Regions from separate parts of the Pseudodesulfovibrio aespoeensis Aspo-2 genome, predicted to be linked through region 1. Evidence: predicted binding sites of a transcription regulator. Region 1 holds the regulator's gene; each other region holds the start of a gene.
What was found. Region 1 encodes sigma-54, which starts transcription at its own class of promoters, with help from an activator protein. Its sites were predicted from a motif close to CTGGCACGGNNNNTGCTT; they were not measured.

Region 1 (3,708 bases):
AGCTCCTCAAGGGCGGTGTCCCACCCTTCCAGAAATTCCGGCTGACGCATGTCCATGCCCAGCGCCAGCCCGCGGTACTTGGAATCCTGCTTGAGGATCAGATCGGCGATCTTCGGAGACATGCCCGACGGCAGACCGTCGATGCAGAAGAAGCCGAGATCCTCGAAGACCTTGAGCGCCGTGCTTTTGCCAGAGCCGGAAATGCCGGTCACGACGACCATGGGAAAGGTGTTGGCTGGCGTCACTGACATGGCTCCTGCACAGGCTAGACCTCTTCGAGGAGCTTCCAGAGCGCCTCGTTGCTTTCGGCCTCCATGAACTCGCGCCGGAAGGCCTCGTCCTTGAGCACCCGGGAGACCTGGGCCAGGATGCGCAGATGCATGCCTGCCACCTGCTCAGGGGCGAGCACAAGAAAGAAGATGGCGCACGGCTTGTGGTCCAGGGCCGCGAAATCGACCCCTGAGACGCTCCTGCCGACCACCACAATGACCTGCTCCAGGTCTTCGAGCTTGCCGTGGGGGATGGCGATGCCGTCACCGATGCCCGTGGTGCCGAGGTTTTCACGATCAAGAAGGACACGGACCGCGAGGTCCGTGTCCATCTCTGGATATTTCACGCCCACCGGGGCGAGGAGTTCTTCAAGCACCTCCGGCTTTGTGGCGGAGGCGAGGTCATAAAGGACGAGGTCCTTGTCCAGGTAATCACCGAGTTTCATGCTTAGTTTCCAGGATCGATCAGACCGAAGTCGCCGTTCTTGCGCTTGTAGATTACGTTCACTCCCTCGGTCTCGGCGTTGAGAAACACGAGGAACTCGTTGTCAAGGGTCTCCAACTGGAGGGCCGCCTCGTCAACGGACATGGGCTTTGGTTCATAAGTGTCGGTGCCGACTATGGTCGGCCCGGACTCTCCGGGAATGCTCCCGTAGGACAGGAAGTTCATCTGGACCTTGTTGCCGCGCGCCTGCTTGGTCCTGTCCTTGATCTTTTCGCGCATCCGTCGCATCTGGGCTTCCAGCTTGTCGAGCACCATGTCGATGGTCGAGTACATGTCTTCGGAGTCTTCATAGGCGGAAATATGGATGCCGTCGGCATTCAGGATGATATCCGCCTTGTGGCGGAACTTGTCGACCAGCAGGTTGACCTGGAGGTCGGCCTCCGCGTCGGAAACATACTTGCCCACCTTTTCAAAACGCTTTTGCGCATAGCCCTTGAGATGATCGGACGGCTCAAAGTTCTTGAAAGTGAAGCTTATGTTCATACATTCCTCCTGGTTGAACGTGCTGAAAGCCTGCCTTAGAAATACTGCTTTCTCTTGGAAGACGACGCTATGCCCATGGCGGAGCGGTATTTGGCCACTGTGCGGCGGGCGATGTTCACTTCGAGCCTCTCCTGAAGTATCTCGCCTATCCGCTCGTCGCTCAAGGGTTTTTTATGGTCTTCCGCGGCGATCATCTGCTTGATGAGCGCCTTGACACTCTCGGAGCCTACCTGGGAGCCGTCATTGAGATCCAGCGCGCTGTTGAAGAAAAACTTCAACTCGAAGATGCCGTGCGGTGTGGACACGTACTTGCTGGTCGTGATGCGGCTGACGGTGGACTCGTGCATCTCGATGTCTTCTGCCACCTCCTTGAGGATGAGCGGTTTGAGTCTTGTCACGCCTTCCTCAAAGAAATCACGCTGAAAGCGGACAATACTCTCAACTACTTTGTACAAGGTTCTCTGCCTCTGGTACAGGCTTTTCATCAGCCAGGCGGCAGATCGCATCTTTTCCTGGAAATACTCTTTTTCCTTGTTCTTGGCCCCCTGCATGGTCTCCAGGTAGAAAGAGTTCATCTGGAGCCGGGGCAGCCCGTCCTCGTTGAGGATGATGACAAAATCCTCGCCGTACTTGTAGACGAAAACATCCGGGCTGACATAATGGGGTTCGGCGCTGGCGTAGTGGGAGCCGGGCATGGGGTCGAGCGTCTGGAGCTGTTCGATGTACTCCTTGAGCTCGTCCATGGAAATCTTGAACTTGCGCGCCAGGGGCTTGAAACGGTTCTTCTCCAGGTCTTCCAGGTGATCGCGGACCAGGGAGACCAGGATCGGATCGTCGTAGCCAAGCACCTCCATCTGCACCAGCAGACACTCCTGCGGGGTGCGCGCCCCAACACCCACCGGGTCGAGCCGCTGCAACCGCCGGATAACCGACTCCACCTCCTCGGGCGTGGCGGTGACCATGCTCATGATCTCTTCAATGGTCGCCTGGAGATACCCGTTGTGGTCGAGGTTGCCGACCACCACATCGCCAATGGCGACCTCGCGCTCGGTGAAGTTGGAGAGCCGCATCTGCCAGTTGAGATGCCCCTCCAGGGTCGGCTTCGAGGCCAGACGCGCCTCAAAGGAAAGCCCCTCCTCAGGAATCTCGGAGTCGCGGGCCGTGGATTGTTTGGATGTGCTGGAGAACTCGCCGAGATAGTTTTCCCAGTCCGCAGTGCGGACAAGCTCCTCCTCGGCCTGGGATTCAGTCAACTTCTCAGGTTCGCGAATCTCGGTCTCGACTTCGGTCTCATCGAGAAACGGATTCTCCATGAGTTCCTGCTGGACCGTCTCCAAAAGCTCCAGTCGCGAGAGTTGCAACAGCTTGATGGCCTGCTGCAACTGCGGGGTCATGACCAGCTGCTGGGAGAGCTTGAGTTGCTGCCTGAGTTCCAATCCCATATTCTAAGCCTCTCGGACCAGAGTCATCGCGACTGCGTTCCGGGGGTTCGTTTCACTTTATTTCACCATCACATGCGATTCTTGGTTCAGACACTGCCACACATCACAAAAGGACGCAACACAATACTTATAACCCACTGTCGCGTCTCGATTAATACCAGAGAATACGCCACATGAAAAAAGTGTACCAATGATTCACCCTGGTGTAAATCGCCAAGAGCGGAAGGATGGGGAAAAAGGGGATCAGAGGCGGAAATCCTCGCCAAGATAGATTTGGCGGGCGCGGCTGTCCTGCACTATCTCCTCCGGGCTGCCCTCTAGAATGACCGACCCTTCGTACACGAGATAGGCACGGTCGCAGATGTTCAATGTTTCACGCACGTTGTGATCGGAGATAAGGATGCCGATGTCCATGCTTTTCAGGACCGAGATGATCTCCTGAATGTCGATGACGGCAATGGGATCGATACCGGCGAAGGGTTCGTCGAGCAGGATGAACTTGGGGTCCATGATCAGGGCGCGGGCGATCTCGAGCCTGCGCCGCTCGCCGCCGGAGAGAAACATGGCCGCCTGATCGGCCAGCTTGGTGATGGTGAACATCTCCATCAGCTCGTTGGCCCGTCGGTGTTGGGCCGCAGGGGTCATGGCCGTCTGCTCCAGGATGATCTGGAGGTTCTGGCGCACCGTGAGTTTCTTGAAGATGGAGCTTTCCTGCGGCAGATAGCTCACGCCCATGCGGGCGCGCTCGTGCAGGGGCTTGTCGGTCAGGGGCACGCCGCCCAGCGACACATGCCCGGTGTTGGGCTTGACGATGCCCACGAGCATGTAGAACGTGGTGGTCTTGCCCGCCCCGTTGGGGCCGAGCAGGCCGACCACCTCGCGGGTGTTGAGTTCGAGATTGATCCCGTGCACGACCTCTTTCTGGCCGTACCGTTTGGAGAGGTTGGCTGCGATGAGTCCGACGGCCATCTACTGCACCTTGATCTTTTCGGGCGTCAGGAAAATGGCC
Region 2 (3,708 bases), 1.2 Mb from region 1:
CTCGTCGCCCCTGCGCGACAAGGACGGCAAGGTGGTGGGCGGCGTGGAGAGCTTCCGCGACCTGACCCCCATCCACCAGCTCATGCAGAAGGTGGAGGAGCGGTACTCGGTGGAGGATATCCGCACCAACAACCCGAACATGATCCGCACCCTTCAGATACTGCCGCCCATAGCCCAGTCCAACTCCACGGTGCTCCTGCTCGGCGAGTCCGGCACCGGCAAGGAGCTGTTCGCCAGGGCCATCCATACCCAGAGCCTGCGCAAGGACAAGCCCTTTGTGGCTGTCAACTGCGGCGCGTTGCCCGGCGAGCTGCTCGAAAGCGAGCTGTTCGGCTACAAGGCCGGGGCGTTTACCGACGCGCGCAAGGACAAGCCGGGCCGGGTCGAGCTGGCCCAGGGCGGCACGCTCTTTCTCGACGAGATCGGCGACATGCCCCAGCCGCTCCAGGTCAAGCTGCTGCGCGTGCTCCAGGAGAAGGTCTTCGAGCCCCTGGGCGGGATCAGGCCCGTGAATGCCGATGTCCGTTTCGTGGCCGCCACCAACCGCGACCTGGAGGGCATGGTCAAAAAGGGTGAGTTCCGCCAGGATCTCTTCTTCCGGCTCAACGTGGTGCGCATGGACATCCCGCCCCTGCGCGAGCGCACCGAGGACATCCCGCTTTTGGTCAGCCACTTCATCCGCCAGCAGAACTCGCTCAAGGGCAAGAACATCCGCACCGTGTCCGAGAACGTCCATCAGATACTCTTCCGCCACGATTTTCCCGGCAATGTGCGCGAGTTGGAGAACATCATCGAGTACGCCTTCATCCTCTGCCCTGGCGAGATGATCCACACCGAGCATCTGCCCGAATACCTCAAGCCCCAGGCCCAGGAGCCGCGCGGCGCGGATTGCCTGCCGGGCGACGCCGACCCCTCGGCGGGCATGGACGATCACAAGCGCCACGTGGTGCTCGCGGCCATGAAGCGGCACGGGGGCAACAAGAGCGCGGCAGCCCGGGATCTGGGCATTTCGCGCGACACGGTGCGTAGGATACTGCACCGGAGTGAAGCAAAATGATGCATATGTCGGAAAAAGTGCAGCAAAATAAGTCGAATTGTGCGAGTTGTTCACTGGTGCTGATGGTGTAACGTGTTTGAATAACGTGATAAAAATGAATGGTACGGGCTGTGCATCAAGGGAAGCGTCGCCAGCCCGCGAAAGTACAACGGTCGTAAAACGAAACGCAGGATCTATGGATATCTGTATCGCAGGCTATCAGAACCGGGTGGCGACCCTGCTGGAAACAGCAACGGAATTGAGGTTGTACACGCTGGAAGAGGGGCGCGTCGTCCGAAGCGGGATGACGGCCATGCCCACCGCGGGAGCCGCATCCCTTCCGGCCTACCTCAAGACCATGGGTGTCGACATCGTCATCTGCGGCGGCCTGAGCACCGCGGTGCGAAACGGGTTCGAAGCCATGGGCATGCAGATCATCCCCTGGGTCAAGGGTCCGATAGAGGCGGTGCTTGCCGCCTACCTCGAAGACCGGATGGACCAGATGATCATGCCCGGGAGGTCCGCCAGGACGGCCCGCTGACGATCGACCCCCAGTGTGGAAGGAATACGGCCCCCGAAAGGGGCTAACCCGCCGCAACCATGCGGCGACACAACACAAGGGGGTGCTATGGGACGAATCTCCTCATGGGATTGGGAAGTTGGCCGCAAAACGGTCGTTGATTCCCTTTCCCCTCTTCAGGAACATGAATGGCAGGAAGAGCCTTACGTCTCCCCGGACGGTGAGACCCTGGCCGCCATCGTCAAGGTCGGCGACGGAGAGTTCTCCGTGCGGACCAACAACGAGGTCTGGGAAACGCCGTTCGAGAAGCTCTGGTTTCTGCGCTACTCGCCCGACGGCAGGCTGACCGCCCTGTGTCAGCAGGACATGGAGTGGTCGCTGGCCATCGACGGTGAGCCGTGGGGCGATTTCGCGGAATACGCCTGGGAGACCAAGTTCACTCCCGACGGATCGTCCATCGCCACCATGACCAAGAACGACAACAGGTATTGCGTGTCCCTCAACGGGACTCCCTGGGACACCTATTTCGAGAACGCCAACCAGTACTCCTTGAGCCCGTGCGGCACGCATACCGCCGCCGTGGTCCAGGTGGTCTCGCTGGCCCAGGCCGACATCGAGGGGTTCATGAAGGGCGTCTACAGCGTGGCCGTGGATGGCAACGTTTGGGACGGACATTACGTCAACCTCTTCACCCCGACCTTCAGCCCTGACGGCGCGCGCGTGGCCGCCCAGGCCAGGATCACCACCTTCGACTACACCATCGCCGTGGATGACAAGCCCTGGCAGAAGACCTTCCAGCAGGTCTGGGAGCCGGCCTTCCATCCCAAGGGGAGTAACGTGGTCGCCCCTGTTCGCACCGGCGGCAAGTGGGGCGTGGCTCAGGATGGCAACATCCTGTGGGCTCCCCGCTATGTCCAGTGTCTGAACCTGCAGTTCTCGGCATCGGGCGAGAAGCTGTGGGGCGTGGTGGCCACCGGGTTTGGCAAGTTCACCGCGGCCTGCGACAACGTACCCTGGGACGCCACCTTCCCCATCGTCACCGATCTGGTGGTCAGCCCTGACGGCAACCGCGCCGCCATCCTGGCCAGCGAATACAACAGGAACTTCCGCATCGTGATCAACGGCAAGGCGTGGGACGGCACCTACGACATGGCTTGGCCCGTGGCCTTCTCGGCCAACAGCGCCAATGCCGCCGCCGTGGTCGAGAAGGGCGGCAAGTTCCATATCCTGGTCAATGGCAAGGCGTACGAGAAGAGCTTTGACCGCGCCTGGCCCCCGGTGTTCAGCCCGGACGGCTCCAAGGTGCTCATCAGGGCCATCGAAAACAACAGCTATGTCCGCATCGTCGCGGATGTGGCCCGGTTCTAGGGGGTGGACGCCATGATAGAAATCTATACCTTCGTCAGTGGCCCCCTGGCCTGGCTCGCGTGGGCCGTGTTCATATTCGGCGCCATCTACCGGCTGGTGAGCATGTACAACCTGGCCAAGGCCAAGGACGGCGCGTCGCTCGCCTACATGAGCCTGCCCTACTCCCTGCGCTCCATCTTCCACTGGCTCATCCCCTTTGGAACCTTGGGCTGGAAGGGCGATCCGCTCATGACCATAGCCACCTTCGCCTTCCACATCGGGTTCTTCCTGGTGGCCATCTTCCTGGGCGCCCATGTGGTCATCTGGGACACCGCCTTTGGTGTCAGCTGGATGAGCCTGCCCGAGCAGTACGGCGACATCGCCAGCTTCGTGGTCATCGGGGCCTGCGCCGTGTTCGCGGTGCGCCGCTTCACGCTGCCCCATGTCAGGAACGTGACCCGGTGCAAGGACTGGTTCGCGCTGTTGCTGGTTGTCCTGCCCTTTGTCACCGGCGTGCTGGCCTACCATCAGGTCGGTCCCTCCCTGCTGATGACGACCCTGCATGTGCTCTCGGGCGAGCTGCTCATCGCGCTCATCCCGTTCACCCGCCTGAGCCACGCCCTCTTCGCCGTGTTCACCAGGGCGTACATGGGCTCAGAGTTCGGCGGGGTGCGCCGTGTCCGTGACTGGTAGCGGTCGATCCAACCACAGCAATACGAGGACAAAACAATGAGTCAGATAGCGGACAGAATAATACAGGATCCAGGACTCGCGGGGGGGGTTGCAAAACTCACCACGGAGCGGA
Region 3 (3,708 bases), 510 kb from region 1:
CAGGGGTCTCCACCGGGGTGAACCTGGCCGGTTCGACAGAGCGGATTGTGCCGTTGGGCAGGAAGGCCACGCCCATACGCGTCTCGATCACGCCCGCCGGGGTGGGGATGGAGACCGTGTGGCCGGGCCAGAGAGTCAGACTGCGCATGGCCCCGGAGGGATGGAAGCCGACGCCGATGACCATGGCCGTCAGCACGCCCACCGGGGTGAGCAGGGTCAGGGGCGCGGCCAGTCCGGCCTCGTCGTCCTGGCCCCAGTAGCCCGAGAGCTTGCCATTGAGCGGAAAGACCCGGCTCAGGGAGCCGTCCGGATGAAAGGTGAGCATCTCCGCCGGGATGTCGCCCGCCGGGGTGGAGACGATGGTCTGCGTCTCCAGCGGCAGGGATTTCAACCGGCCCGATTCGTGGAAGACCACGGGCTGGACTTCCTTTTTGCGCAAATCGTCGGTGGTGTGCTGCGGGATCAGTTTCCCCAGCGGGGTTTCAAGGGCGCAGGCGACTCCCGGACGGCAGGAGAGCAGTGCGCCGCTGGCGTAGAGTTCCTGTCTGCCGGTCGCCTCAATGACGCCGTATGCGGTGGTGATGGGCTGCATGGTCGCTCCTTGATTGAAGTGGGGGGGGTCATGATTGGCGGTTCTTTTCAGAGTCGCGGCATCCTTCGGTCAGCCGGGCGAATTCCGTCCTGGTCAAGGGCCGCCTGAGTTCCCAGGCCCGCTGGCGGACGGTGTTTACAAGATTCGGGATGGCTGTGTCCGGGCAGTGCAGGTTGAAATCGGCCAGGGCGTTGACCACGGCCCCGCGTCCGCTCTTGCCGCCCACGGCGATGCGCCGACCTGCGCCGATGCGAGCCGGATCGTAGGGCTCGAAGAGGTCCGGCGACTTGCTCAGGGCGTGGGCATGCAGCCCGGACTCGCAGGCAAAGATGTCATCGCCCGCAATGGATTTGGTCCTGGGGATCGGCACTCCGGCTGCCTTTGACACGAAGCGGCACAGGGCGCGCAGGCCGTCGGTTCGATAGGGGCGGCAGGGGCTGTTGTTTCCGTTGAGGCAAAGATGGGCGGCCAGCTCCTCGGTGGCCGCTATGCCTGACCGCTCGCCGATGCCAAGCACGCTGGCGTCGGCATAGTCCGCGCCCGCGTCCAGGGCCGTGACCGCGTTGGCCGTGGCCATGCCGAAGTCGTCGTGGCAGTGCACGGCCAGATCAATGTCCAGGGCGGGCCGGAACAGGTCGATGAGCGCCTGCATCCGCACCGGGGTCAGGATGCCCAGCGAGTCCGAGAGGCGCACCCGCGAGGCTCCGGCCTCGGCAGCGGTCAGGGCGGCGGTCAGGGCGAAACCCAGGTCGCTGCGCGAAACATCCTCCAGGCCGACGGACACGGCGCTGACGTCCATGAGCCGGGCAGCCAGCACGGTGGAGGTGATCCGCTCCAGCACTGCCTGCCGGTCCATGCCCAGCCGTTTCTCCATGTGCGCGTCAGACACCGGCACCCCGATGTTGACGCAGTCCACCGGCAGTCCGGCGGCGGCGCGCACGTCCGCCTCGCGGCAGGGCGACCAGACGCTCAGGCGCGTTGCGCCCGCCCGCTTGCGCATGGTTCGGACCAGGGTTTCGAGTCCCTCCTGCCCCACCCAGCCCAGTTCAATCTCCTCCACGCCGAGGTCGAGCAGACCGGCGATGATGGCTTCCCGCGTGTCCAGGGTGAAATAGGCTCCGAAGAGCTGGGCACCTTCCCTGAGTGTCGTGTCGATGAGCATGATCGTGTCCCCTGGTTCCAGGCTGTCTCTTGGTTACAGGCTTTCCCTGCACCACCTGAGCATGAAGGGTGCCAAACAATCGGATTCTTGCAACATCCAGGAATAAAAGCGTTTTCATTGAATTTCCTCCTGCGGCGGTTCGCCTACGTTTTTGTAGGAAGCAACACTCTTGGTAGGTCAGCCGTGTCGCAACCTACATTTGTGTGGGGTGCCTGTCAGCGATAGATAAGTAATAAAGTCAAGTTATTTCAATATATTATGATTCAATACTTCATGTGGCACGGGCCTTGCCTAGGGAGGGCATCAACGCGAACAAACCCCTTTGGAGGAAAATCATGAGGAAAGTAGCGATTTACGGGAAGGGCGGCATCGGAAAGTCCACCACCACGCAGAACACTGTGGCCGGTCTGGCCGAGATGGGCCGCAAGATCATGGTCGTGGGCTGCGACCCCAAGGCGGACTCAACCCGCCTGCTGCTGGGCGGTCTGGCGCAGAAGTCTGTGCTCGACACCCTGCGCGAGGAAGGCGAGGACGTGGAGCTGGACGACATCCGCAAGCCCGGTTTCGGCGGCACCTGGTGCGTCGAGTCCGGCGGACCCGAGCCGGGTGTCGGCTGTGCGGGCCGCGGCATCATCACCTCCATCAACATGCTCGAATCCCTGGGCGCCTACGAGGAGTCCGAGGGCTTGGATTACGCCTTCTACGACGTGCTTGGCGACGTGGTCTGCGGCGGCTTCGCCATGCCCATCCGCGACGGCAAGGCCGAGGAGATCTACATCGTCTGTTCCGGCGAGATGATGGCCATGTATGCGGCCAACAACATCTGCAAGGGCATCATGAAGTACGCCGAATCCGGCGGGGTGCGTCTGGGCGGCCTTATCTGCAACTCCCGAAACACCGACCGCGAGGCCGACCTGATCACCGAGCTGGCCAACAAGCTGGGCACCCAGATGATCTACTTCGTCCCCCGCGACAACGACGTGCAGCGCGCCGAGATCAACCGCAAGACCGTCATCGAGTGGGACGGAACCGTGCCCCAGGCCGATCAGTATCGCGGGCTGGCCAAGGCCATTGACGGGAACACGATGTTCACGGTGCCCACCCCCCTTGAGATCGAAGATCTGGAACAGCTGCTTCTCGACTACGGCATCATGGAAGCCTAGTTAATCAAAATCAATTAAAATCAAAATGATAGGAGATATGTAAAATGATGATCATGGTCAGAGCCATTGTGCGCCCCGAAAAATCCGACGACGTGTTGGCAGCCCTGATGGACAACGGGTTTCCGGCTGTCACCAAATACTCCGTGGCCGGGCGCGGCAAGCAGCGCGGCATCAAGATAGGCGAAGTCACCTACGACGAGATCCCCAAGACCATGCTCATGAGCGTGGTCAAGGAGGCGGACAAGGACTTCGTCATCTCCACCATCATGGAAGCGGCGCGCTCCGGCGTGAAGGGCGCGTTCGGCGACGGCAAGATATTCGTCTCCCCGGTGGAGGATGTCTACACCATCAGTTCCGGCGTGCATGACACAGCCGCTGCCGAGGAGGCGTAGCATGAAGGAAGTGATCGCAGTGGTGCGCATGGACATGATGAACCGGACCAAGGCCGCGCTGACCGCTGCCGGGGTCGATGCCTTCTTCGCCCACGAGGCGCAGGGACGGGGCAAGGGGTTTGTCAATTCCGGCGTGCTTCAGGGCGCAGAGAGCGGCTACGAGGAAGCCGCCGCCGTGCTCGGGGAAAAGGGCAAGCTCTATCCCAAGCGCATGGTCACGGTGGTGGTCAAGGACGACATGGTCGAGGACGTGATCGAGGCCATCGCCAAGGTCAACCGCACCGGCAAGCCCGGCGACGGCAAGATATTCGTCCTGCCCATCAGCGACGCAGTCCGTGTGCGCACCGGTGAAAAGGGCGCGAAGTCCATAGCCTAAGCCCTGCAAGGAGAATGTGAAAT
Region 4 (3,708 bases), 1.2 Mb from region 1:
CCGGGACCAGACGGCACGGCGGGGTCTACGCCTCCTGCAAGGACAAGTGCGGCCGCATCCTCGGCTACATGCTCTGCGGCCTGGAAGGGGCATGACCGGGATTCCCGACGGCCTGGTCATCGTGCACCGCGATCCGCTGTTCGTGGTGGTGGACAAGCCGGGCGGTCTGCTCTCGGTGCCGGGGCGCGGCCCGGAGAACCAGGACTGCGTGGTCAACCGGCTCAAGGCCCTGCTTCCGGAGTGCCTTGACCAGCCCTCGGTCCACCGGCTGGATCAGGACACCTCTGGGCTGCTTGTTCTGGCCCTGACGGCCCAGGCCCACCGCGCCCTGTCCGTGCAGTTCATGGAGCGGCTGGTGGGCAAGCGCTATGTGGCCCTCATCGACGGCGTGCTGGGCCCGGATTCCGGCATCATCGAGCTGGCCTTCCGGCTTGATCCGGACAACCGGCCCTATCATGTCTATGATCCAGAGCAGGGCAAGCCGGGTGTCACCCGCTGGCGCAAGCTGGGCGTGGAACAGGGGCGCACCAGGGTCGAGTTCATGCCCCTGACCGGGCGCACCCACCAGCTCAGGCTGCACTCGGCCCACGAGAAGGGGCTTGGCCATCCCATCGTGGGCGACCGTCTCTACGGCACGGGCACGGCCCCGGGCCAGCTCAGGCTCCACGCCTCGGCCTTACGCTTTCGCCATCCGGCCACACGGCAAAACCTCGAATTCTTCTCGCTGCCGCCGTTTTAACCTCACCGGGTTGCAGGGCAGCATCCCTCAAGATTCCGCCTGATCCGGCATCGGTTTGCGAAAGTGGCAAATTTGTCATTATTTTTCCGGCCCAGGCCGGGCACCGATCAGATTCGTGCTGGATTTGCGGCGTAAATGGACAAAAATGTTTCGCATTAATGTTATTAATATCCCCATGGATTCTGAGCGGTTGTGGATTATTGCAAAAAAAATTGCAAAAATGGAACAACAAAGGGAATAAAAACCCCTTTTGTGCTACATTTTCGTATGATTTTGAAAGGCAAAAGTGAATGAGATTTTTGTAATTATCTGTATTTAATGTGTATTCCACGTTTGGCATGGTCCTTGGTATATGGCGGCCAAGACAACAAGGGACAGGTTGCCCTTTGGTCCGGCAGAGGCCGGGAAATTCCCCCATATTTTTTGCATGAAGGAGTGTTTTTCATGAGCGGATACCAGACCCGTCAGAACGCCATCGCGGCGGTGACCAACTACAAGCCCACCAACAAGCCCCTGAATTTCGCGGAGACCTCTCCGGCGGAGATCTTCGGGTCCAACGTCTTCAGCGACAAGGTCATGAAGTCCATGCTGCCCAAGGACGTGTACAAGTCCCTGCTGAAGACCAAGAAGACCGGGGAGAGGATGGACCCCGCCATTGCCGGGCCCGTGGCCGCGGCCATGAAGGAATGGGCGCTCTCCAAGGGCGCGACCCACTACACCCATGTCTTCTATCCCCTGACCGGCCTGACCGCCGAGAAGCACGACGGCTTCCTGACCCCGGACGGCGAGGGCGGTGCCGTCGCCGAATTCGACCCCAAGCTGCTCATCCAGGGTGAGCCCGACGCGTCGAGCTTCCCCTCCGGCGGGCTGCGCGCCACCTTCGAGGCACGCGGTTACACCGCCTGGGACGTGACCAACCCGGCCTACATCATTGAGAACCCCAACGGCACCTTCCTGTGCATCCCCACGGCCTTCGTTTCCTGGAAGGGACACGCCCTGGACAAGAAGACCCCGCTGCTGCGCGCCAACCAGGTCATCAACAAGGTTGGCCGCCGCTTCCTCGCCCTGTTCGGCACCGACAACGGCGACATGGTGGTTTCCAACGCCGGTCCCGAGCAGGAATACTTCCTGGTGGACCGCAACTTCTACTTTGCCCGGCCCGACCTGATGGTCTGCGGTCGCACCCTGTTCGGTGCCAAGCCCTCCAAGGGCCAGGAACTGGACGACCACTACTTCGGCTCCATTCCGCGCCGGGTGCTCTCCTTCATGCTTGAGGTCGAGCGCGAGCTGTACAAGCTGGGCGTGCCGGTCAAGACCCGCCACAACGAGGTGGCCCCCGGCCAGTTCGAGATCGCTCCCATCTACGAGCAGTCCAACCTGGCCACCGACCACAACCAGATGCTCATGACCACCCTCAAATCGGTGGCCAAGCGCTACGGCATGGCCTGCCTGCTGCACGAGAAGCCTTTTGCGGGCATCAACGGCTCGGGCAAGCACCTGAACTATTCGCTCTCCACCCCGACGCAGGGATCGCTGTACAACCCCGGCGAAACCCCGCACGAGAACATGCAGTTCCTGACCATCACCGCGGCCACCATCCGCGCCGTGGAGAAATACGGCAAGCTGCTGCGCGCCGTGGTCGCCTCGGCCAGCAACGATCACCGCCTGGGCGCCAACGAGGCTCCGCCCGCCATCATGTCCATCTTCCTTGGCGAGCAGCTGACCGACATCTTCGAGCAGATCGAGAAGGGCAGCCTCAAGGGTTGCAAGACCAAGGACTGCCTGACCGTGGGCGTGGACACCCTGCCCCCGCTGCCCATGGACGCGGGCGACCGCAACCGCACCAGCCCCTTTGCCTTCACCGGCAACCGCTTCGAGTTCCGCGCCGTGGGTTCCAACCAGTCCATCGCCGGTGCCCAGGTGGCCCTGAACACCATACTGGCCGAGTCGCTCGACTTTGTCTGCGACGAGATCGAGAAGATCACCAAGGGCGACGTCTCCAAGCTGGGCGCGGCCTGCCAGAAGGTCATCCAGGCCATCATGAAGAAGCACGGCCACATCGTCTTCAACGGCGACGGCTACTCCGAGGAATGGCAGAAGGAGGCCAAGCGGCGCGGCCTGCCCAACATGAAGACCGCGGCCGACTGCCTGCCCGTCATCGGCGACAAGGATGTGGTTGACATGTTTGTCAAATATGGCGTCCTCTCCGCCGAAGAGCTGCACTCCCGCGTGGAGATTTACCACGAGCAGTACAACCAGAGCATCAAGACCGAGGCCCTGCTGGTGGGCAAGATCGCCAGGACCATCATCCTGCCCGCCGCCATCCGCTACCAGGGCGAGCTGGCCTCCACCGCCGCCAGCATGAAGGCCGCTGGCATCGAGCCCACCACCTCCATCCTCCAGGACGTGACAGACAAGTTGCGCCTGCTCCAGGCCAATACCGAGGCCCTGGAAAAGCTGATGGAGAAGAAGAACTTCAAGTCCGTGGAAGAGGAAGCCGCCTACAAGACCAAGAAGATCCTGCCCGCCATGCTGGCCGTGCGCCATGTGGCCGACGCCCTGGAAGGCGTGGTGGCCGACGACCTGTGGCCCCTGCCCAGCTACCAGGAGATGCTCTTCATCAAGTAGCGCCCCCCGGATACCGAAACACAAAAGGCCCGCCGTCATGGCGGGCCTTTTTCGTGGGCAAAGTATGGGGAGCGGCAGGAACGCCCGGCGTGGGAGGTTCGGATCAGAGGCGTCAGGCCAGGGGTGTCAGGCGAGGTCGGACGGGTCGCACTCCTGCGCGCGGTGGCCTGCCGGGTAGGCAGCCGGTCGGGCAGCCGGGCGGCGTGGCCCGTGGTGCGGCGCGTGGCCCGGAGCCAGATGGTGGGCGCGGGCCGGAGCGGGTGGTGTCCCGGTCCGCACGCCCTTCTTGCCGGGCAGGAAGGACGAGCGCAGGAAGCTCGGGCGCAGGAAGGCCAGCGGGT

Region 2: the regulator sigma-54 is predicted to act here: its motif matches at 1,156-1,173, upstream of DAES_RS13285 (NifB/NifX family molybdenum-iron cluster-binding protein).
Region 3: the regulator sigma-54 is predicted to act here: its motif matches at 2,030-2,047, upstream of nifH (nitrogenase iron protein).
Region 4: the regulator sigma-54 is predicted to act here: its motif matches at 1,073-1,090, upstream of DAES_RS13455 (glutamine synthetase III family protein).

Annotation. Positions count from the first base shown of each region.
Region 1 is NC_014844.1:1,654,809-1,658,516, reverse strand. It holds gene rapZ (RNase adapter RapZ) at 1-245, opposite strand, end outside; gene DAES_RS07435 (PTS sugar transporter subunit IIA) at 266-715, opposite strand; gene hpf (ribosome hibernation-promoting factor, HPF/YfiA family) at 718-1,257, opposite strand; gene rpoN (RNA polymerase factor sigma-54) at 1,293-2,699, opposite strand; gene lptB (LPS export ABC transporter ATP-binding protein) at 2,943-3,668, opposite strand; gene DAES_RS07415 (LptA/OstA family protein) at 3,669-3,708, opposite strand, start outside.
Region 2 is NC_014844.1:2,854,462-2,858,169, reverse strand. It holds gene DAES_RS13290 (sigma-54 interaction domain-containing protein) at 1-1,057, shown strand, start outside; gene DAES_RS13285 (NifB/NifX family molybdenum-iron cluster-binding protein) at 1,233-1,577, shown strand; gene tmcD (electron transfer complex subunit TmcD) at 1,665-2,924, shown strand; gene tmcC (TmcC family electron transfer complex membrane anchor subunit) at 2,937-3,596, shown strand; gene tmcB (electron transfer complex ferredoxin TmcB) at 3,633-3,708, shown strand, end outside.
Region 3 is NC_014844.1:1,149,178-1,152,885, forward strand. It holds gene DAES_RS05095 (hypothetical protein) at 1-592, opposite strand, end outside; gene DAES_RS05100 (LeuA family protein) at 621-1,754, opposite strand; gene nifH (nitrogenase iron protein) at 2,090-2,917, shown strand; gene DAES_RS05110 (P-II family nitrogen regulator) at 2,962-3,309, shown strand; gene DAES_RS05115 (P-II family nitrogen regulator) at 3,311-3,685, shown strand; gene DAES_RS05120 (nitrogenase component I subunit alpha) at 3,707-3,708, shown strand, end outside.
Region 4 is NC_014844.1:2,900,167-2,903,874, reverse strand. It holds gene DAES_RS13465 (hypothetical protein) at 1-95, shown strand, start outside; gene DAES_RS13460 (RluA family pseudouridine synthase) at 92-739, shown strand; gene DAES_RS13455 (glutamine synthetase III family protein) at 1,184-3,367, shown strand; gene DAES_RS17855 (hypothetical protein) at 3,494-3,708, opposite strand, start outside.